4 regions of the Duganella sp. Leaf61 genome follow, and region 4 is predicted to be linked to each of the others. Evidence: predicted binding sites of a transcription regulator. Region 4 holds the regulator's gene; each other region holds the start of a gene.

Region 1 (2,199 bases), on a different contig from region 4:
AGCAGCGCCACGTGTTCGCCTGGGCGCACGGTGAAGGAGAAGTCGTCAAACAGCGGTTGCTCGCCGACGTGAGCGAAGTGCAGATTGCGGACCTCAACCGACGGCGGCATCCTTAAGGGAGCGACTTCGGCATGCAGGCAGAGATTATCACCGGCACCGACCAGCATCACCCCATCTGCCGCCAGGTCGCGCAGGCTGGCCAGTCCCGCCTCGCCGGCCGCCTTGTCGTGCCAGACGGCGGCCAGTTCGCGCAGCGGCTCGAAAAAGGCTGGCGCCAGCAGCAGGATAAACAGGCCCTGGGCCAGCGTCAGTCGTGTGCCCCATGCGCCAAAGTCGAGGGTGCCCAGCAGCGAGAAGCCGATATACACGGCCACCATCGCCACGCCCAGCGCCGAGAACAGTTCCAGCACGGCGGAAGACAAGAACGCGATGCGCAGCACGGCCATGGTGCGGCGGCGCAGCGACTGCGCGGTGTCGCCCAGGCGGGTGGCGGTGGCGTCCACGGCGCCCAGCGCGCGCAAGGTTGCCAGGCCGCGCAGGCGGTCGAGCAGGAAGGCGTTCATGCCGCCCAGTTCCACCATGTGGGCGCGACTGGCAGCTTGCGCGCCCATGCCTACCAGCGCCATGAAAACCGGGATCAGGGGCGCTGCCACCAGCAACACCAGCGCGGCGATCCACGAAAGCGGCGCGATGGCCGCCACGATGGCCAGCGGTGCCAGCACGGCTTTCCAGCGCGCCGGCTGGAAGCGCACCAGGTGAGGCACCACGGCTTCGGCCTGCTCGGCCAGCACGCTGGCCGCTTGCCCGGACCGGGCGCGATCGCGGTCCAGCGGCGAACGGCGCGCCAGCGCGGCCACGGCATGTGTGCGCAACGCCGACAAGTGGCTGCGCGCCGCCCCATACATGGCGCGGGCGCCCCAGGCCTCGGCCAGCGCGCGCAGCACGCCCAGCGCCAGCACGGCCGCCGCCGGCAGCAACGCCGCACGCCATCCGGCACCTTGTACCATGCCCTGCACCGCCCAGGCCAGCAGCGCCGCCTGCGGCAACCACACGAGGGCGGCGGCGCCCTGCACCAGGGCGGGCAGGCGGGGAACGACGAATACCGGCAGTGAAACGCTTGCGGAAGACATGGTAAAACATCCTGTAATTACTGAGTTTTCAGAAATTCTTGTAAATTCGATTTTTAGTATAATACGCCGGAACGATGATGTACATCAATTTTTATAGCCGGAGACGTCCACCATGCCCAATACGCCAGCCACGCCGACACCGAACAACTTCCAGATGACGCCACTGGCGCAGGGCTTCATCAGCCACTTTGGCGAGATGGGCAGCCGCTGGGGTTTCAACCGCACGGTGGGACAGGTCTATGCGCTGCTGTTCGTGTCGGAGCAGCCGCTGCACGCGGACGAAATCGCCGAGCACCTGACGTTCTCGCGGTCGAACGTGAGCATCGGCCTGAAGGAATTGCAGGGATGGGGACTGATACGGCAGACGCGCCTGCCGGGCGACCGGCGCGAGTATTTTTCATCGCTGGGCGATGTCTGGCAGATTTTCAAGGTGGTGGCGGCCGAACGACGCCGGCGCGAGGTGGCGCCGACGTTGACGGTGCTGCGCGAATCGCTGATGGCGCCAGCCGGCGAACCGGGCGACCGCTACGCCCAGCAGCGCATGCGCGAGATGTACGAACTGGTGGACCTGGCCAACACCTGGTTCGAAGAGATGCAGCACCTGTCGCCCGAATCGCTGGCGCAACTGATGAAGATGGGCGCCAAGGTGCAAAAGCTCCTCAGCACCAAGGACCGCCTGTTGGGCGGCAAAAGCAAGGCTAGCCAGGACTGAGCGGTTTGCTCATGCTGGTAACGCCATATGGGTCGCGTCAGTTCCTTTTGCCAGGTCGAGTCGGTTCCGCACGCAGCAGCGGATACGGATTGATTGCGCCGCCCATGTCATAGACGCCGTAATGCAGGTGCGGCGGCGTGCCCTTGGCATTGCCGGTATCGCCAACGTAGCCCAGCACAGTGCCCGCCTCGATGCGCATGCCCGCTGCCACGTCCGCGTAGCGATCGAGGTGCGCATAGTAATGACGCTGGCCGCCCGGTCCCATTACCCACACCACCTGGCCCCCTAGGCGATTGGTACCGACACGGGCAACGATACCTTCGGTCGTGGACAGCACGGGCGTGCCGCGTTTGGCGA
Region 2 (2,199 bases), on a different contig from region 4:
CCATCGCCTCGACGACGAAATCCTTGAGCATATCGTCCATTAGAACCCCAGATCGGCAAGCAGATCGTCCACGCTGTCCTGGCTCAGCGCCACGGTCGGCGTCGATGGACCAGTCATCAAGGTCACTTCCTTCTGGGCGATTTTCTCGCGCACGTCAGGTGGTGCGTTGTCGCGCAGCAGTTGCGCCAGTTCCGCCTCGACGGTCTTGGTGATGATCACCACTTTCTTGATCAGCTGGCCGGTGATGTCCTGGAAGTCCTGCGCCATCATGATTTCGAGCAGGCGGGCCTTCTCGGTTTCGGTGGCGGCCGAGACAGCAGCGGCGAATGCTTGCGAATCGCCGGCCAGTTGCTTGAACTGGTCCAGGCTCAGCTTGCCCGCGAACAGGTCTGCCCAGCGGTTTTCCATGTCTTTCGACTGCTTCGACAGCGTGTCCTGGTCGGGCATGGCTTCGTCGAGGGTGTTGAGCACCTTGTTGGCGGCCTGCTCGGTCAGCGTGGCGACGTATTCGAGGCGGTCCTGGGCGTCGTTGATCTGCGACGACGCTTCGGTCAGCGCCTTGTCGTAGCCCAGTTCGCGCAGCGAGTCGTGCAACAAGCGCACGATGCCGCCCAGGCGTTCGAACATCGGCTTGTCGGTTTCATCGCCCTCGCCGCCTTCGGCACTGGGTGCGGCTGAGACAGGTGCGGCGGTCACAGGGGCCGGCGCCGGCGCGCTCACGGCGACACCGGAAGACACCTGGTCGAACAGGCTTTCCAGGTCGTCTTCGGCTGCTGCGGGAGCCGGGGCTGGCGCTGGAGCAGGCGCGGCTTTCTTGCTTTGGGCGGACACTTCTTCAAATAAGGCGTCGAAATCGTCAGCGGCGTTGGTCATAATCCGTGCTTCTCCATAATTTGTAAAATTGCTGCCCCACGATGATGATGCACGGCAATAAAACACTATCGCGAGTGTAGCAGGGCCGCGCCGGATGTGCCAAACCCGCCACGGCGATTACCGGGACGGCGTCACATTCCGTTGTATTTGGAGATACTATCACCGGATGTCGGCCCAACGGGCAGCTTGTGACACAAAATTAATGCTTGAGTGCAAAAAAAGAAGCCTCAGCCAACACCTTTAAACATTCGGTACGCCAAGTAAAATCGTTATGTTTGAGAATCATCAACTCTTTCCATACTAGCAATAATGTAAATCACGTCTACAATGAAACGCGTGCCGTCTCTTTCCGGGAGCTTGCCATGTACCGAAAAATCCTGATCACCACCGACGGATCTTCCGTCTCCAGCAAGACCGCCTGCGCCGGCGTCACGTTTGCCGAGCAACTGGGCGCCGAAGTGCTGGTCCTGTTTGTCGCCCCCGCCTACCAGTATCCGATTTACGTGGAAATCATCCCTCCCAGCTATCCGAGCGAGGAAGAATACCGCGCCGCCCTGCTGCGCGCTGGCGAGGAACATGTGCGCGACGTGGTGCAAGCGTGTGCGCGACGCAACATTACATGTACCGCGCTGACCACATTTGCCGAAAGCGCCGCGACGGAAATCGTCGCCGCCGGCGTCAAGCATGGGTGCGACCTGATCTTCATCGGCTCGCACGGACGCAGCGGCTGGGGCCAGTTGCTGCTGGGCAGTGTAACCAACAAGGTGTTGTCACAATCACGCATTCCGGTACTGGTACACCGCCTGATCGCCGAGCCCGAGTACAAAAAATAGGCCGCCGTGTAATTTTTTGTAGTAGCATCACAAGATTACTTCAATCGCAATACTTTTTACTTTCCAACACTTCGCGCGTGAGCGGCCCACGATGATCCGAATAGTTATTGCCGACGACCACACGATCATGCGCGAAGGACTCAAGCGCATTCTCGATGGTGCTCCCGACATCGACATCGTCGGCGAAGCGATCGACGGCTTCGAGGTACTGAGCCACGTGCGCCAGGGCGGCTTCGACCTGCTCATGCTCGATTTGTCGATGCCAGGGCGCAGCGGGGTCGATCTGATCCGCCAGATCAAGGCCGAAGCGCCCAAGCTGGCCATCCTGATTCTCACCATGCACGAGGAAGAGCAATACGCGGTGCGGGCCATCCGCGCCGGCGCCCACGGCTATCTGACCAAGGAAAGCGCCGGCACCCAGCTGGTCGGCGCGATCCGCAAGGTCGCTTCCGGCCGGCCCTACATCAGCACCGAGGTGGCCGAGCAACTGGCG
Region 3 (2,199 bases), on a different contig from region 4:
AGGCACCACCAATTCGTTTGATCCCGCGCAAAAGAAAAGCACTATCGACTGTCTAGCATCAAGTGTCGGCCATGCGGCGGACTTGATGTTGCAGCGTTTTCCACAGTTGCGCCAGATTACCGAAACCACGCGGACCATGTGGCCAGGTTGGGTATTTCTGCATATCACGCCATCGATCATTTCCTTGCTCGATTACCAGCAAGGCGCCGGTCACACCGAGCTCTACTCGGTTGGCGAGGACGGCAGGGGCCGGCCGCCGGCGACGAGTTAAGCAAGATTTACCTCGCCGTCAGCGGGCGTGGTCATTGGCCCGCAGCCTGCGCCAGCGCTTGCTGTAACGACTGCGCCTGCGGATTGTTGACGCTGCCCTGAGCAATGTCCCTCGGCGACAAGGTGCGGCCATAATACGCATTGGTCAGGCTCTGGTTGAAGCGGATATCGTTGATGCCCACGGCAACCGCGTCGCCGAACAATCCCTTGGCCGAACTCCAGGCCACCACATCGCCGGTACCTGCCAGGCCATGGCCAAGCCGCGACCAGTTGACGACGGTCAGGCCCGCATCTGCGCTGAGCGTGAAATTGTTTTTCTTCATGAACTCGGCAACCGCCTTGTCATTATTGAGCAACAGTGCCATCTCGCCGCCCTCGACACCGGCTTGCAAGCCAAGGGTCAGGCCGCCGAGATCGTAAAATGCCGGACTGCTCCAGCTACCGTCTGCTTGCCTGAGCAGTAGCAAACCGGCGCCACCACGGGCGCCAACGCCCAGTGCCGCACGACCGTACGAGGGCACGAGCAGCACTCCTTTGGCTTTAGGTAACAGCTTTTTCATGCGTGGCTCCGCTTCGAGGCGACGCACCACGTCGAGCGCGTCGCTTACCCGGGCGGTAGCGGTTTGGGCGGGATTATTGCCACGCGGACTATCCGCATCGGCCTGCGCCAATGCACTGCCGCCAACCACCAGGCCAACCAGGCAGGCCAGCGCCAACCCACATCGTTTAATTTGATGAACCATTTTTTTCTCCTTGAAGACAGGTTTCGGATGCGACCGTACAAAGCGCGCTTTGTACAAAATCATGCTAACGCCTTTACTCGGCGCCGAACTTTGACCAGGGTCAAACCGATCCGGAAGCAGACACCCGAACCCTTCTGGTTGACAAGGAATCGGCTTGGCGATTGAACTTCTGGCAGCCGTTGCGGGTCCAACCCATCCTGGGCAACCAGGATCGCGCACGGTACGCGAGTGCCACGGCTCAAGACCGCTGCAATATTTTACGTAACTGCAGGTGCTTCCATGCCCAAGCTGCCAAGCGTTGTATGCGGGGTTGTATGTAGCGTTGTCTGTGGTTTTCTTCTGCTCGCTGTCACGGCGGCTGGCGGTGCGCAATCGCCCGGCGTGCATGCATCGCGGCCGGCGGCGTGCATCGCGCCGGTCCCGCAAACGGCACCAGGGCGGCCGTCCATCGGCGTATCGCTGCGCCGGCTGTATGACACGTTGGGCAGCGAGGCCCTCTGGCTTCGTCCCGAGCGCCGGCGCGCGGACCAGGCCTTGGTGTTGCTGCGCGGCGCGCGCGACCACGGGCTCTCGCCCGACCACTACCGTGTGGACGAGCTCGCGCAACGTGTGTACCGGCTGCCGGCTAGCGGTGACGCCCTGCTTGATGCCGACCTCAGTCGTTCGGTCCTGCAAATGCTCACCGATATACACTTCGGCCGGACTGCGCCGGACCATGTCACCACGGTGTCCGGATGGGCGCCAGTGCCGTACGACCCGGTGGACGCGTTGTGTGGGGCGCTGCGCGAAGACCGGCTGGCAGGGCTGACGCAACAGGCGCAGCCGCGTATTCCGCTCTACCAGCGCGTCAAGCTGACCCTGGCACAGTACCGCGACCTTGCCGCACGGCCCCGGCAAGGACTCCCGCTGGGGCCGTTGCCCGCCTCCGGCGCCGTGGTGGCCGGCGACCGATACCAGGGAGCGGCGATGCTGCGCCAGCGTCTTGTGCTGCTGGGCGACCTGGCCGCCGGTGGCGACAGCGGCGACGGGCAACATTACTCGATCGAACTGGCCAATGCGGTCAGACGTTTCCAGGCGCGCCATGGCTTGGCCGACGACGGCGAGTTGGGCCCCGCCACCATGGCGGCCCTGGCGGTGCCGCTGGCGCACCGGGTTCGCCAGCTCGAACTCACGCTGGAACGCCTGC
Region 4 (2,199 bases):
CCGCCTGCGCACCGCGCACGGCGCCGCACACAAGGGCTCGAACAAGATCGAAGTGGCGCTGACATCGGTGGATGATCCGGCGCTGCATGTGAAAGAAACAGCGGTCTTCATTGTGCCGCGCTAGGAGATCACCATGCACCATTTACACAGCACGGTCACGCCGTGGTACAAGCAGCGCTGGCCGTGGTTCCTGATGCTGGGCCCGGCCATCGTGGTGGCCGGCAGCGTGTTTACCGCCTGGCTGGCGTTTTCAACGCCCGACCCGGTGGTGGTTGGCGACTACTACAAGCAGGGCAAGGCCATCAACCAGGACCTGAGCCGCGACCGCGTGGCCAGCGCCATGGGCCTGTCGATGACGATCGGCTACGACGCCAATCGCGGCGCGCTGACGGGCCAGGTGCAACGCGCCAGCGGCGGCGGCATCACCGAGCGCCTGCGGCTGCGTCTCGCGCACGCGACCTTGCCCGACAAGGACATCGAAGCGACCGTGCTACCCGATGCGGCGGGCCGCTTCGAACTGCCACTGGCCATGCTCGAACGCAGCCGCTGGGTGGTGCTGGTGGAAGGCGAAAAACGCGACTGGCGCCTGGCCGGCGCGTGGACGTGGCCGAAGGAGCGCGGGGTAACCTTGGTGGCGGATGTGGCGCCTGTGCAGCAGCAGGCGCCGGCGCAATAGCCGCACAATAGGCGCCGGGGCACAGGCATGCCTCTGGCGCGCTATCAGTTCAACCGCAAGTCTGGGTACCGGCCGTAATCGCCTTGAGCGTTTGCGGCTGCAGCAGTTCGATTTCGCGGTTGCTTACCCGGACCAGTCCTTCTTTCTTGAACTTCGACAGCAGGCGGCTGATGCTTTCGATCGTCAGGCCCAGGTAGTTGCCGATCTCCTCGCGCGACATGCGCAGCTGGAACGCGTTGGGCGAGTAGCCGCGTGCTTCGTAGCGCGACGACAGGTTGACCAGGAAGGCGGCGAAACGCTGGGTGGCCTGCATATTGCCGAGCAAGAGCATCACGCTTTGCTCGCGCGTGATTTCCTGGCTCATCATGCGGTGGAAGTGGCGCAGCAGGGTCGGCATTTCGGCCAGCAGTTGCTGCAGGGTGGCGAACGGAATTTCGCACACTTCGCTGTCTTCCAGCGCCACCGCCGTGCAATGGTGCAGGTCGGTGCTGATGGCGTCCATGCCCAGCAGTTCGCCGGCCATCTGGAAGCCGGTGATCTGCTCCGCGCCTTCGCGGTTGACCTGGTAGGTTTTGAAGTGGCCGAGGCGGATCGCGTACAGGTTCTGGAACGGGTCGCCAATGCGGAACAAGGTATTGCCGCGCGCGACCTTGCGCCGGCGGCCGATGATCTGGTCGAGCCGGTCCATGTCTTCGTTGCCCAGTCCCATGGGCAAACACAGCTGGTGCATGCTGCACGTGGCGCAGCTGGCTTTGAGGATGTCGATTGTGGCGCCGGGCAGCACCAGCGATGGCAGGTCTTTGATCATGACCGCTAGTGTAGACCATGATGCGCCAGGATGGTGCGATGCCGCACTGCCACCATCGGGTATTCCGACGTGCATTTCACTTGCATTGTGCAAGCAAATGACCGGTGAAAATTCCGCCCGTCGCCACTTTCCCGCTGGCGAAGGATACGCTAGACTGGTCCTCGTTATTGCCGATTTCTCAACTTGAGCAGGAGAGATAAAGACCATGAATCTACGCCGCTGCGCCGTGCTGTACCTCGAACCCCGCGAAGAACTGGACATCGACTGGACCGCCTTGTTTGCCGGCACCAGCACCCTGGCGGCCAGCACCCGCTGGCTGGCGCTGGCGCCGCACCTGGACCGCGAGATCGAAGTCGATGCGGCCGACCTGGCAATGCTGGCCGATGTCGGTGCGTCGGTGTGGACCGCGCGCGACCAGGTCGTCGAACGCCATGGCGCGGCAGTCGTGGACCGGCTGCTCGCGCACGGCCTGCTGCTGGCCGAGGATCAGGGGCAGCAGCAAGAGCAGGCCACCGCGCAGGACGCCCTGCGCGAACGCGACGACACCTTGCGCACGCTGCACTGGCGGCCGCTGGCGGCGCTGGCGCACACGTTCTCGCGCTGGCACGACGTACGCAGCGACACCGGCATGGAGGCGCCCAGCTTCGAGGAACTGCTCGAACGCCACGGCAATCCGCCACCGCCGGTGCAGCAGGTGGCCAGCATCGGCGCGGCG

The links. The regulator FNR, encoded in region 4, switches genes on or off when oxygen is low (the NO sensors DNR and NnrR bind a similar motif). The targets are predictions, from matches to a motif close to TTGATNNNNATCAA.
Region 1: the regulator FNR is predicted to act here: its motif matches at 1,205-1,218, upstream of cydD (thiol reductant ABC exporter subunit CydD).
Region 2: the regulator FNR is predicted to act here: its motif matches at 1,149-1,162, upstream of ASF04_RS09315 (universal stress protein).
Region 3: the regulator FNR is predicted to act here: its motif matches at 1,104-1,117, upstream of ASF04_RS27800 (lipid-binding SYLF domain-containing protein).

What each region holds. Positions count from the first base shown of each region.
Region 1 is NZ_LMLM01000030.1:233,090-235,288, forward strand. Features, by position in the region: gene cydD (thiol reductant ABC exporter subunit CydD) at 1-1,130, opposite strand, end outside; gene ASF04_RS21215 (GbsR/MarR family transcriptional regulator) at 1,243-1,842, shown strand; gene ASF04_RS21220 (M23 family metallopeptidase) at 1,880-2,199, opposite strand, start outside.
Region 2 is NZ_LMLM01000012.1:70,325-72,523, forward strand. Features, by position in the region: gene ASF04_RS09305 (chemotaxis protein CheA) at 1-40, opposite strand, end outside; gene ASF04_RS09310 (protein phosphatase CheZ) at 40-873, opposite strand; gene ASF04_RS09315 (universal stress protein) at 1,236-1,706, shown strand; gene ASF04_RS09320 (response regulator transcription factor) at 1,798-2,199, shown strand, end outside.
Region 3 is NZ_LMLM01000031.1:312,150-314,348, reverse strand. Features, by position in the region: gene fabI (enoyl-ACP reductase FabI) at 1-2, shown strand, start outside; gene ASF04_RS23155 (hypothetical protein) at 86-271, shown strand; gene ASF04_RS27800 (lipid-binding SYLF domain-containing protein) at 303-1,013, opposite strand; gene ASF04_RS23145 (murein L,D-transpeptidase) at 1,293-2,199, shown strand, end outside.
Region 4 is NZ_LMLM01000023.1:264,666-266,864, reverse strand. Features, by position in the region: gene ccoG (cytochrome c oxidase accessory protein CcoG) at 1-124, shown strand, start outside; gene ASF04_RS14200 (FixH family protein) at 134-676, shown strand; gene fnr (fumarate/nitrate reduction transcriptional regulator Fnr) at 726-1,484, opposite strand; gene ASF04_RS14190 (putative peptide maturation dehydrogenase) at 1,690-2,199, shown strand, end outside.